3 regions of the Clostridium cochlearium genome follow, and region 1 is predicted to be linked to each of the others. Evidence: a T-box and tRNA genes for the amino acid it is inferred to sense, from the RefSeq annotation. Region 1 holds a T-box; the other regions hold tRNA genes.
The links. The T-box of region 1 lies ahead of alaS (alanine--tRNA ligase). A T-box ahead of a tRNA ligase gene usually reads a tRNA of that ligase, here a tRNA-Ala.
Positions count from the first base shown of each region.

Region 1 (4,275 bases):
CTTTATTTTTTACATCTTCTATTTGGCTGGTTACTCTATTTATTATATCCTTATTTGAACATTTTAAAACTTCACATACATCATCTAATACATTTTCTTTTTCTTCAATATATTTTAATGCATTAAATCCTGTAACAGCCTCTATTCTTCTAACTCCAGCCGCTACACCTGCTTCGGAAATTATCTTAAATAAACCAATTTCACCAGAATTACTTACATGAGTACCTCCACAAAGTTCTTTACTAAAGTCTCCTAAAGATACTACTCTAACATTTTCATCATATTTTTCATCAAATAATGCTACAGCTCCACTTTCCTTTGCCTGTTCTATATCCATAACTTCTGTATTAACTGGCATTACTTCCATTATTTTTTTATTAACTAATTTTTCTACATGTTTTAATTCTTCTTTTGAAACCGGTGAAAAATGATTAAAGTCAAATCTTAATCTACACTCATCTACATAGGATCCTGCTTGTTCTATGTGTGATCCTACTACTTCTCTTAAAGCTTCATGTAGTAAATGAGTAGCAGAGTGATTTTTCTTAATAGCATCTCTTCTTAAATTATCTACAGTTAAATTAACCTTATCTTGTAGTTTTATATTTCCTTCCATAACTTCTACAAAGTGAAGTATTTTTCCAGATACATTATTTCTACAATCCTGTATTTTTGCTTTTACACCTTCTCCAGATAATGATCCTATATCTCCTATTTGTCCTCCCTTTTCAGCATAAAAAGGAGTTTTATCCACAACTATTATTCCCTTGTCTCCCTTTTCTAGTTTTTCTACTAACTCTTCTCCTTTTATAATAGCAATTACCTTAGCTTCTACAGATAAAGTATCATATCCTAAGAATTCAGTTTCAAGTTCTTTTGGGAGTTTATTTATTATAGTGTCCTCTGTTCCCATATAATTAGTTTCTTCTCTAGCAGCTCTTGCTCTTTGCTTTTGAGCTTCCATTTCTTTTGCAAAACCTTCTTCATCTATCCCTATATTTTTTTCCTCTAAAATTTCTTTTGTCAATTCTATTGGAAATCCATATGTATCATATAATTTAAAGGCCTTATCTCCTGGTAAAACTTTTTCTCCTTTGTTTTTTAGTTCTTCTATATATTCATTTAAAATTTGAATTCCACCATCTATAGTTTCTGCAAATCTCTCTTCTTCTAGTTTTATTATCTTCTTTATATAATCTTCTTTATCTTTTAATTCCCTATAAGCTTTATGAGAGTTTTCTATTACTACATCACAAACTTTATATAGGAAGTTCTCTTTTATACCTAAAAGTTTACCATGTCTTGAAGCTCTTCTTAAAAGTCTTCTTAATACATACCCTCTTCCTTCATTTGAAGGTAATATGCCATCACTTATCATAAAAGTAACACTTCTAACGTGGTCTGTTATTACTCTTAGCGATATATCTTTTTCTTTGTTTTCACCATATTTCACATTAGCTATTTCACTTATTTTATCTAAAACTGCTTTAATAGTATCTACTTCAAAAATACTATTAACATCTTGCATTATGGTAGCCATTCTTTCTAATCCCATACCAGTATCTATATTAGGATGTGAAAGTCTATTATAATTTCCATTTTCATCTTTGTCAAATTGAGTAAATACTAAATTCCAAAATTCTATTACTTCATCATTATCACTTTTTTTGATAAATTCTTCTACTGAATTTATTTTTTCTCCTTGTTTTTGATAATGAATTTCTGAACATGGTCCACAAGGTCCTTGACCTATTTCCCAAAAATTATCTTCTTTTCCTAATCTAAATATTCTTGAAGGATCTATATCTGTAGATTTAGTCCAAATATCATAAGCCTCATCATCATCTAAATATATTGTTACATACAATTTATCCTTTGGTATGTTTAAAACTTTTGTGATAAATTCCCATGCCCATGGAATAACTTCACGTTTGAAATAATCTCCAAAAGAAAAATTACCTAACATTTCAAAAAATGTACCATGTCTAGATGTTTTACCTACATTTTCTACATCACCTGTTCTTATACACTTTTGACATGTGGTTATCCTAGTTTTAGGTGGTGTTTTGATTCCTGTAAAGTATGGTTTTAAAGGTGCCATACCTGCATTTATTAAAAGCAAACTTTTATCATTTTTAGGTACAAGTGAAAAACTTTCCATTCTTAAATGTTCTTTTCCTTCAAAAAAATTTAAATAAGCTTCTCTTATTTCATTTAACCCCATTTTTTCCATATTATCTCCTCCAAACATTTTATTTAGTAAATAATTTTTCATATTTTAACGTCAAAAAAGAAGCTTTTCTTCCTTAAGGGACGAAAGCTTCTCCGCGGTACCACCCTAATTATATAGCAAACTCTGCTATACCTCTTAAAATAACAATAGCTCCAAAACAGCTTCAACAAATTTACCAGGAAGTTTTCACCACCCACTTCCTCTCTATAAATGATAAATAAAGTTTACTCCTTTTTTTCATAGCTAAAATATTTATTTAAATAAATTAAATTCAAAAATATTGCTCATCAGATAAAAATTATAGTTTAAAAAAGGATATCTGTCAATATTTAGCTACAATCTTTTAGAATATATAATAATTTAAATCCTCACATATGACTTTTACAATAACTCCTACAGGTACAGCTAATATCATACCTAAAACGCCCCATAATTCTCCACCGACTATGAGTAAAATAATGATTATTAATGGATGCATATCTATATTATCTCCAATAAACTTAGGAGAAATAATATTTCCTTCTATTTGCTGCATTAAGTATAAAAACAATGCTGTCCATAAAGCTTTTTTAGTGGATATAGAAAGAGCCACAAGTATTGCTGGAATAGAACCAAGTAACGGTCCAAAATAGGGTATAATATTAAAAAAAGCATTTACTATAGACAGTAAAATTGGAAAATCAATTTTTAGTATTATTAAAAGTATAAATGTAACCACACCTATGAGAGAGCTGAGTATAATTTGTACTACTATGTACCTAGTTAAAATTTTATCTATATCTTTCATTATTTTTTGCATTATATTTCTTATTTTTATAGGAAATATAATTATAATACTATCACTTATTTTTTCCCAATCCACTAAGAAGTAATAGGATATTATTGGTATTATAAAAATATCCATAATATTTTCTCCTAAGCTAACAGTTTTATCAAATATATTCATAAAAGTTTTATTAATTATTGTATCCACTTTATTGTATATATGATGTAAAATTTCTATGCCCATTTTATTATTTTTTAACGGTTTTACCTTCTCATAAATTCCGTCTAAAAACCTTTGTATTCTATCTAGAGCAATTATTATATTATTACTTTCTCTAAATAGAAAAGGTATTAAAAACACTACAAAAATTGTTGCCACAATCATGAGAGAAAATATGGTTATAAAGGATGCCACACTATTTTTTATACCTCTTTCCACTAGAGAATTCTTTAATGGTTTTAATATATATGAAATTATAAAAGATATAATAATTAATTTTAATATACTTTTAAAAATACTATTATTAAATATAATACCTATTATCACACCTATTAGAGTATACAATATTATTTTCTTATAAATTTTATTCATCTACATTTTCCTTTTTTATTATATTGCTAGGCAAATTTGTAAATTTAATTTTATCTTTTCTGTTTTTATAAATAATATTGTGCTCTGATATTATTAAATCCTCAGGTAATGCAATTTTTTTACCATGCAAAAAATTTGAAATATACCCTGTTGAAATTATCACACCATTAATTTTAAAGTCTTCTGAAAAAAACACATCCTCTATAAAACCTAAAATATTTCCCTCTTCATCTATAACATGTTTTGATTTAATATCATTAAAATGTACTTCTTCTCCCTTACTTTCTTTTTTTACTATGATTTTTTCTCCAAAAGATATTATATCTTCTTTTAATATATGAGAATATCCTTTAAATAAATTATAGGATATAATTACAAAACCAAGTACTTCTTCTTTTTCTAGTTTAATAATTATATCCTTTATGAAACCTATTCTTTTACCTTTTTCATTGTATACTTCCATAAGCAAAAAATCTTTTCTCCTATACATTAAATCACCTTCAATATATGCTTTTATATATTTTTTACTTATGGAACAAAAATATACTACCCTTTTTTAATGAACAGTGAATAATGAATAATGAACAATTAATGTGTATCGATGTTTAGCTTTGCTAAACGAGATCCCTTTAAATAAAATCAAATTTTTTCTGAGTGCAACGAAGAAAAATATCCTTAATTATTC
Region 1 covers NZ_LT906477.1:858,427-862,701, reverse strand. The annotation lists gene alaS (alanine--tRNA ligase) at 1-2,233, opposite strand, end outside; T-box leader at 2,307-2,483, opposite strand; gene CKV72_RS04190 (AI-2E family transporter) at 2,577-3,590, opposite strand; gene CKV72_RS04185 (PRC-barrel domain-containing protein) at 3,583-4,053, opposite strand.

Region 2 (4,275 bases), 850 kb from region 1:
ATTTTCTTCCCCATTTATTTTATATCTATCTATATCTATGTCATTAAAAATATAATAGGGTCTTATGGTTTGATATTGATTATAAAATTCCAGTGCTGGTTCAAATGAATTTATTCTTATATTATCTATAGATTCTTTATTGTTTTTTATATCTTGCATCATTAAATTGTTATTTATATCAAAATTTATCTCTTGTATATTATCTATATCAAAAGCTTTTCTAGTATAATCTATGTTATATCTAACAAAAGGCTCTTCTAGTTTCTTTTCATTTGAGTTAACAACAAAAGTTTGGACTAATTTTGATATTATTCCTTCACTAAATATGAGTATAAAAATTAAAACTAATGAAAAAACTATAGGCTTTATTTTTTTATTTTTAATACTTATAAAAACTACTAATGATCCTATAAAAGAAGTTATTATTATTATTCTATAGATTAATAAACTTATATTTATATCTGTATAGCTAGCTCCAAATATTAAGCCTCTTGGACTATAAACCAAATTTCTAGACTTCATAATATATCCTATAGATAAAAGTAATAACATAATTGCTGATACTATAGCTAATTGTTTACCTGCAAAATCTTTCACATCATTTTTTATACTCTTTACATTTAAAGTTTTTCTAAAATTGATTTCTTTAATCTTATCTTTCAAATTTATAATAAAATACAAAATTAGGGTATAAATTACTAAAAAAATAAGTAATTTTAAAATTAAATTGTAAATAGATTGTAAAAAAGGTAATTTAAAAATATAAAACGAAATATCTTTATTAAATATAGGATCCTTTATATCAAAGTAAACAGAATTATTAAACTGAAGAATTTGATACCAATAGTTATATGAAAAAAAACAAGCAAATAATGATGATATAATACAGTTAAACACAACTATTATTTTTTTTACTCTATTACTCTCTTGCCAATTTATATTTTTTTTTAAACTTAAATAATATAGCCATATACTTAAAAATATAATTATGAATGATACAGAAAACAGTTTTCCAATTGTAAAAAATTTTTTAAAAAATATCTGTGTATAAGATAACTCTTTAAACCATTGAAAATCTATTATAAACGAAGTAAATTTATCTAAAAATAATACTATTAATAGAATTATACTAAATATTAGTACAATAATTTTTTTCTTTTTCACAAATATACCACCTTAATAAATTAACTTTTCAAATAACATTTATTTTATTAAATATCTCTTTTTATCTAATTCATCTATGATGTTATTCATTTGTTCTTTTGTTTCTGTTAATATAGTATGAATATGTAGTCCATTAGTAAGCTTTAAAAGAGGTTCAGCATTATATTCATTAAATTTTTTTACAAACTTATCAACGTCATCTATGGTTTTTATCATCAATATAGCTTTTATTTCTCCATACAATTGATGTTCTACTATAACATCTCTTACTATTCCTCCATACTTAACAATAGTCTTTAGTTCATCTTCTATTTCATCTCTTCTATGTGATAGTACTATTATTTTAGAATTTAAATACTTATCTTTTTTATTCATAATATATCCCTCTGGAGTTGCTATTATATCAATTCCAGCAGCTCTTAAAATAGCTATATCTTTTACTATAATTTGTCTTGTTACTCCTAGTTTATCTGCAAACTCTTGCCCTTTTATTGGTGATTCACTATTTATTAACGCTTCTTTTATATAATCTCTTCTTTGTAAATAGTCCAATATTAAGCTCCCTCCTTATTCAATTTACATCATCACTAGATTGCAATATATCTAATTCTTCATTAGATACACAGCTTTTATTATGATGATTTTTTATAACATCTAAAAAGTCACTATCATATCCTTTATTTTTTAAAATATTAAATCCTATTTCTCCATGATTATAATAGACATTCACCTTTTCTATATTTGATAGATTTTTTAATCTACCTCTAGTTATATAATCTGTTAATACTAATATACTTTTATCCAATATATTTAAACTGCAATTAATTTTACCTATATCATGTAAAAGTCCTATTTTTATTAATTTATTAGTATAAAAAATGTCTTTATTTTTATTTATACATTTGTTTTTTATAGAATATGCTACTCTGACACAATGTTTCTGATCAGATTTTGAAAGCTTTTTAAAAAGTTCTTTTTCATACTTATTTAAATGCTTATCTATAAAAACTTCATCTTCAATTTTCATTTCATCTACTAAATTTAGATAGAATTGTTTTATTCTATAAAACTTCACATAACCTCTCCTATTATTATATTATATATTTAATAATACAATAATATATAATAAAGGACAAATAAAAAAACCATGGTATTAACCATGGTTTTTTTGGTGGAGATAAGGAGATTCGAACTCCTGACCCCCTGCTTGCAAGGCAGGTGCTCTCCCAGCTGAGCTATACCCCCAAATATGGTGGACCTTCAGGGACTCGAACCCCGGACCTACCGGTTATGAGCCGGTTGCTCTAACCAACTGAGCTAAAGATCCATATGTATTATCTGGCAATGTCCTACTCTCCCACAAGGTTGCCCTTGCAGTACCATTGGCGCTTAGAAGCTTAACCATCGTGTTCGGCATGGGAACGGGTGTTACCTTCTAGCTATAATCACCAGATATTCTTTCAAAATTGCACAGAGTAATATTTTTGATCAAGCCTTCGATCTATTAGTATCAGTCAGCTAAATACATTGCTGCACTTACACCTCTGACCTATCAACCTTGTGTTCTTCAAGGGATCTTATTGACTTACGTCATGGGAAATCTCATCTTAGGGTGGGCTTCACGCTTAGATGCTTTCAGCGTTTATCCCTTCCTGACTTAGCTACCCAGCTGTGCCACTGGCGTGACAACTGGTGCACCAGAGGTCAGTCCATCCCGGTCCTCTCGTACTAAGGACAGCTCCCTTCAAATTTCCTACGCCCGCGACGGATAGGGACCGAACTGTCTCACGACGTTCTGAACCCAGCTCGCGTGCCGCTTTAATGGGCGAACAGCCCAACCCTTGGGACCTACTCCAGCCCCAGGATGCGACGAGCCGACATCGAGGTGCCAAACCTCCCCGTCGATGTGGACTCTTGGGGGAGATCAGCCTGTTATCCCCGAGGTAGCTTTTATCCGTTGAGCGATGGCCCTCCCACGAGGAACCACCGGATCACTAAGCCCGACTTTCGTCCCTGCTCCACCTGTATGTGTCGCAGTCAGGCTCCCTTATGCCTTTACACTCTACGCGCGATTTCCGACCGCGCTGAGGGAACCTTTGGGCGCCTCCGTTACTTTTTAGGAGGCGACCGCCCCAGTCAAACTGCCCACCTAACAATGTCCGGCAACCTGTTTCAAGGCTTTCCGTTAGAATTTCAGTACTATCAGGGTGGTATCCCAAGGGTGACTCCACAGAAACTGACGCTCCTGCTTCCAAGTCTCCCACCTATCCTGTACAGACAATACCGAAATTCAATGTTAAGCTACAGTAAAGCTCTACGGGGTCTTTCCGTCCTATCGCGGGTAGCAAGCATCTTCACTTGCACTACAATTTCGCCGGATTTGCTGTTGAGACAGTGCCCAAGTCATTACGCCATTCGTGCGGGTCGGAACTTACCCGACAAGGAATTTCGCTACCTTAGGACCGTTATAGTTACGGCCGCCGTTCACTGGGGCTTAAGTTCACCGCTTCGCTTACGCTAACAGATCCCTTTAACCTTCCAGCACCGGGCAGGCGTCAGCCCCTATACATCAGCTTTCGCTTTAGCAGAGACCTGTGTTTTTGATAAACAGTTGCTTGGGCCTATTCACTGCGGCCTGCCGTGAAGCAGGCACCCCTTCTCCCGAAGTTACGGGGTCAATTTGCCTAGTTCCTTAACAGCAATTCTTCCGATGGTCTTAGGATTCTCTCCTCACCTACCTGTGTCGGTTTGCGGTACGGGCACCAACATTCTCCATAGAGGCTTTTCTTGACAGTGTGGAATCAGGTACTTCGCCAAAATAGGCTCCCCGTAACACCTCAGCTAAGCTTGACGGATTTTCCAATCAAGCACGCCTAAGTGCTTAGACACACATCCAATAGTGTGCATACCTTATCCTTCTGTGTCACCCCATCTGTCAAACGAAAGTTGGCGGTATCGGAATATCAACCGATTGTCCATCACCTACGCCTTTCGGCCTGGGCTTAGGTCCCGACTAACCCTGAGCGGACGAACCTTCCTCAGGAAACCTTAGGTTTTCGACCAATAAGATTCTCACTTATTTCTCGCTACTCATGCCAGCATACTCACTCC
Region 2 covers NZ_LT906477.1:11,977-16,251, reverse strand. The annotation lists gene CKV72_RS00075 (UPF0182 family protein) at 1-1,164, opposite strand, end outside; gene CKV72_RS00070 (transcription repressor NadR) at 1,204-1,716, opposite strand; gene CKV72_RS00065 (HDIG domain-containing metalloprotein) at 1,736-2,239, opposite strand; tRNA gene CKV72_RS00060 (tRNA-Ala) at 2,334-2,409, opposite strand; tRNA gene CKV72_RS00055 (tRNA-Ile) at 2,415-2,491, opposite strand; rRNA gene rrf (5S ribosomal RNA) at 2,501-2,617, opposite strand; rRNA gene CKV72_RS00045 (23S ribosomal RNA) at 2,649-4,275, opposite strand, start outside.
Region 2: it encodes a tRNA-Ala, which carries the amino acid that the T-box ahead of alaS (alanine--tRNA ligase) is inferred to sense. The anticodon was not compared.

Region 3 (4,275 bases), 980 kb from region 1:
GAAAAACCATGGGATGACCTGTGGATAGCGGAGAAATTCCAATCGAACTCGGAGATAGCTGGTTCTCCTCGAAATAGCTTTAGGGCTAGCGTCTGGTTATTGAGTAATGGAGGTAGAGCACTGAATGGGCTAGGGGCTGACAACAGTTACTGAACCCTATCAAACTCCGAATGCCATATACTTTTATCCAGGCAGTCAGGCTGCGAGTGATAAGATCCGTAGTCGAGAGGGAAACAACCCAGACCATCAGCTAAGGTCCCAAAGTGTAAGTTAAGTGGAAAAGGATGTGGGATTTCTAAGACAACTAGGATGTTGGCTTAGAAGCAGCCACTCATTTAAAGAGTGCGTAATAGCTCACTAGTCAAGAGATCCTGCGCCGAAGATGTCCGGGGCTCAAACTTACCACCGAAGCTATGGATTCAATAGAATGGTAGAGGAGCTTCCTGTATGGGTAGAAGTCGTATCGTAAGAAGCGGTGGACTGTACAGGAGTGAGTATGCTGGCATGAGTAGCGAGAAATAAGTGAGAATCTTATTGGTCGAAAACCTAAGGTTTCCTGAGGAAGGTTCGTCCGCTCAGGGTTAGTCGGGACCTAAGCCCAGGCCGAAAGGCGTAGGTGATGGACAATCGGTTGATATTCCGATACCGCCAACTTTCGTTTGACAGATGGGGTGACACAGAAGGATAAGGTATGCACACTATTGGATGTGTGTCTAAGCACTTAGGCGTGCTTGATTGGCAAATCCGTCAAGCTTAGCTGAGGTGTTATGGGGAGCCTATTTTGGCGAAGTACCTGATTCCACACTGTCAAGAAAAGCCTCTATGGAGAATGTTGGTGCCCGTACCGCAAACCGACACAGGTAGGTGAGGAGAGAATCCTAAGACCATCGGAAGAATTGCTGTTAAGGAACTAGGCAAATTGACCCCGTAACTTCGGGAGAAGGGGTGCCTGCTTCACGGCAGGCCGCAGTGAATAGGCCCAAGCAACTGTTTATCAAAAACACAGGTCTCTGCTAAAGCGAAAGCTGATGTATAGGGGCTGACGCCTGCCCGGTGCTGGAAGGTTAAAGGGATCTGTTAGCGTAAGCGAAGCGGTGAACTTAAGCCCCAGTGAACGGCGGCCGTAACTATAACGGTCCTAAGGTAGCGAAATTCCTTGTCGGGTAAGTTCCGACCCGCACGAATGGCGTAATGACTTGGGCACTGTCTCAACAGCAAATCCGGCGAAATTGTAGTGCAAGTGAAGATGCTTGCTACCCGCGATAGGACGGAAAGACCCCGTAGAGCTTTACTGTAGCTTAACATTGAATTTCGGTATTGTCTGTACAGGATAGGTGGGAGACTTGGAAGCAGGAGCGTCAGTTTCTGTGGAGTCACCCTTGGGATACCACCCTGATAGTACTGAAATTCTAACGGAAAGCCTTGAAACAGGTTGCCGGACATTGTTAGGTGGGCAGTTTGACTGGGGCGGTCGCCTCCTAAAAAGTAACGGAGGCGCCCAAAGGTTCCCTCAGCGCGGTCGGAAATCGCGCGTAGAGTGTAAAGGCATAAGGGAGCCTGACTGCGACACATACAGGTGGAGCAGGGACGAAAGTCGGGCTTAGTGATCCGGTGGTTCCTCGTGGGAGGGCCATCGCTCAACGGATAAAAGCTACCTCGGGGATAACAGGCTGATCTCCCCCAAGAGTCCACATCGACGGGGAGGTTTGGCACCTCGATGTCGGCTCGTCGCATCCTGGGGCTGGAGTAGGTCCCAAGGGTTGGGCTGTTCGCCCATTAAAGCGGCACGCGAGCTGGGTTCAGAACGTCGTGAGACAGTTCGGTCCCTATCCGTCGCGGGCGTAGGAAATTTGAAGGGAGCTGTCCTTAGTACGAGAGGACCGGGATGGACTGACCTCTGGTGCACCAGTTGTCACGCCAGTGGCACAGCTGGGTAGCTAAGTCAGGAAGGGATAAACGCTGAAAGCATCTAAGCGTGAAGCCCACCCTAAGATGAGATTTCCCATGACGTAAGTCAATAAGATCCCTTGAAGAACACAAGGTTGATAGGTCAGAGGTGTAAGTGCAGCAATGTATTTAGCTGACTGATACTAATAGATCGAAGGCTTGATCAAAAATATTACTCTGTGCAATTTTGAAAGAATAATGCTTTCAAAAAATAAAATAAAAAAATTTAAAAAAACTATTGACAATATTCTTCATATAAATTATAATTTTAAATTGTAAGATAGAAAAATATTTTGTTGATAAATCTGGTGATTATAGCTAGAAGGTAACACCCGTTTCCATGCCGAACACGATGGTTAAGCTTCTAAGCGCCAATGGTACTGCAAGGGTGACCTTGTGGGAGAGTAGGACATTGCCAGGTAAATGTGGATCTTTAGCTCAGCTGGTTAGAGCAACCGGCTCATAACCGGTAGGTCCGGGGTTCGAGTCCCTGAAGGTCCACCATATTTTGGGGGTATAGCTCAGCTGGGAGAGCACCTGCCTTGCAAGCAGGGGGTCAGGAGTTCGAATCTCCTTATCTCCACCAAAATAATTACATCTGCTAAGACAGATGTTTTATTATCCTTATAATTGATCTTTGAAAATTAAACAGAGAAATAAGCCAGTCGATTCTTATTGAGAATCAAAAAATAGTAATGAGCAAATTTTATCAATTATACAGTTGATAAAGATTAAACTTTTAAATTGAGAGTTTGATCCTGGCTCAGGACGAACGCTGGCGGCGTGCTTAACACATGCAAGTCGAGCGATGAAGCTTCCTTCGGGAAGTGGATTAGCGGCGGACGGGTGAGTAACACGTGGGCAACCTGCCTCAAAGAGGGGAATAGCCCTCCGAAAGGAGGATTAATACCGCATAAAGTTAGAGTTTCGCATGAAACTTTAACCAAAGGAGTAATCTGCTTTGAGATGGGCCCGCGTCCCATTAGCTAGTTGGTAAGGTAATGGCTTACCAAGGCAACGATGGGTAGCCGACCTGAGAGGGTGATCGGCCACATTGGAACTGAGACACGGTCCAGACTCCTACGGGAGGCAGCAGTGGGGAATATTGCGCAATGGGGGAAACCCTGACGCAGCAACGCCGCGTGGGTGATGAAGGTTTTCGGATCGTAAAACCCTGTTTTCTGGGACGATAATGACGGTACCAGATGAGGAAGCCACGGCTAACTACGTGCCAGCAGCCGCGGTAATACGTAGGTGGCAAGCGTTGTCCGGATTTACTGGGCGTAAAGGGTGCGTAGGCGGATGCTTAAGTGAGATGTGAAATACCTAGGCTTAACTTAGGGGCTGCATTTCAAACTGGGCATCTAGAGTACAGGAGAGGGAAACGGAATTCCTAGTGTAGCGGTGAAATGCGTAGAGATTAGGAAGAACACCAGTGGCGAAGGCGGTTTCCTGGACTGTAACTGACGCTGAGGCACGAAAGCGTGGGTAGCAAACAGGATTAGATACCCTGGTAGTCCACGCCGTAAACGATGAATACTAGGTGTAGGAGGGTCCAACCTTCTGTGCCGCAGTTAACACATTAAGTATTCCGCCTGGGGAGTACGGTCGCAAGACTAAAACTCAAAGGAATTGACGGGGGCCCGCACAAGCAGCGGAGCATGTGGTTTAATTCGAAGCAACGCGAAGAACCTTACCTGGACTTGACATCCCCTGAATTACTCGTAACTGAGGAAATCTCTTCGGAGACAGGGAGACAGGTGGTGCATGGTTGTCGTCAGCTCGTGTCGTGAGATGTTGGGTTAAGTCCCGCAACGAGCGCAACCCTTATTATTAGTTGCTACCATTAAGTTGAGCACTCTAATGAGACTGCCCGGGTGAACCGGGAGGAAGGTGGGGATGACGTCAAATCATCATGCCCCTTATGTCCAGGGCTACACACGTGCTACAATGGTGGGTACAGAGAGAAGCGATACCGCGAGGTGGAGCAAATCTCAAAAACCCATCCCAGTTCGGATTGCAGGCTGAAACTCGCCTGCATGAAGCCGGAGTTGCTAGTAATCGCAAATCAGAATGTTGCGGTGAATACGTTCCCGGGCCTTGTACACACCGCCCGTCACACCATGAGAGTTGGCAACACCCGAAGTCCGTGAGGTAACCGTAAGGAGCCAGCGGCCGAAGGTGGGGTTAATGATTGGGGTGAAGTCGTAACAAGGTAGCCGTAGGAGAACCTGCGGCTGGATCACCTCCTTTCTAAGGAGTAAAATATTGGTTTATATTCTCTGTTTAATTTTGAGAGATTAATTTTTAATCTCATAAGGGCTTATA
Region 3 covers NZ_LT906477.1:2,311,172-2,315,446, reverse strand. The annotation lists rRNA gene CKV72_RS11395 (23S ribosomal RNA) at 1-2,114, shown strand, start outside; rRNA gene rrf (5S ribosomal RNA) at 2,252-2,368, shown strand; tRNA gene CKV72_RS11385 (tRNA-Ile) at 2,375-2,451, shown strand; tRNA gene CKV72_RS11380 (tRNA-Ala) at 2,458-2,533, shown strand; rRNA gene CKV72_RS11375 (16S ribosomal RNA) at 2,688-4,200, shown strand; tRNA gene CKV72_RS11370 (tRNA-Ile) at 4,267-4,275, shown strand, end outside.
Region 3: it encodes a tRNA-Ala, which carries the amino acid that the T-box ahead of alaS (alanine--tRNA ligase) is inferred to sense. The anticodon was not compared.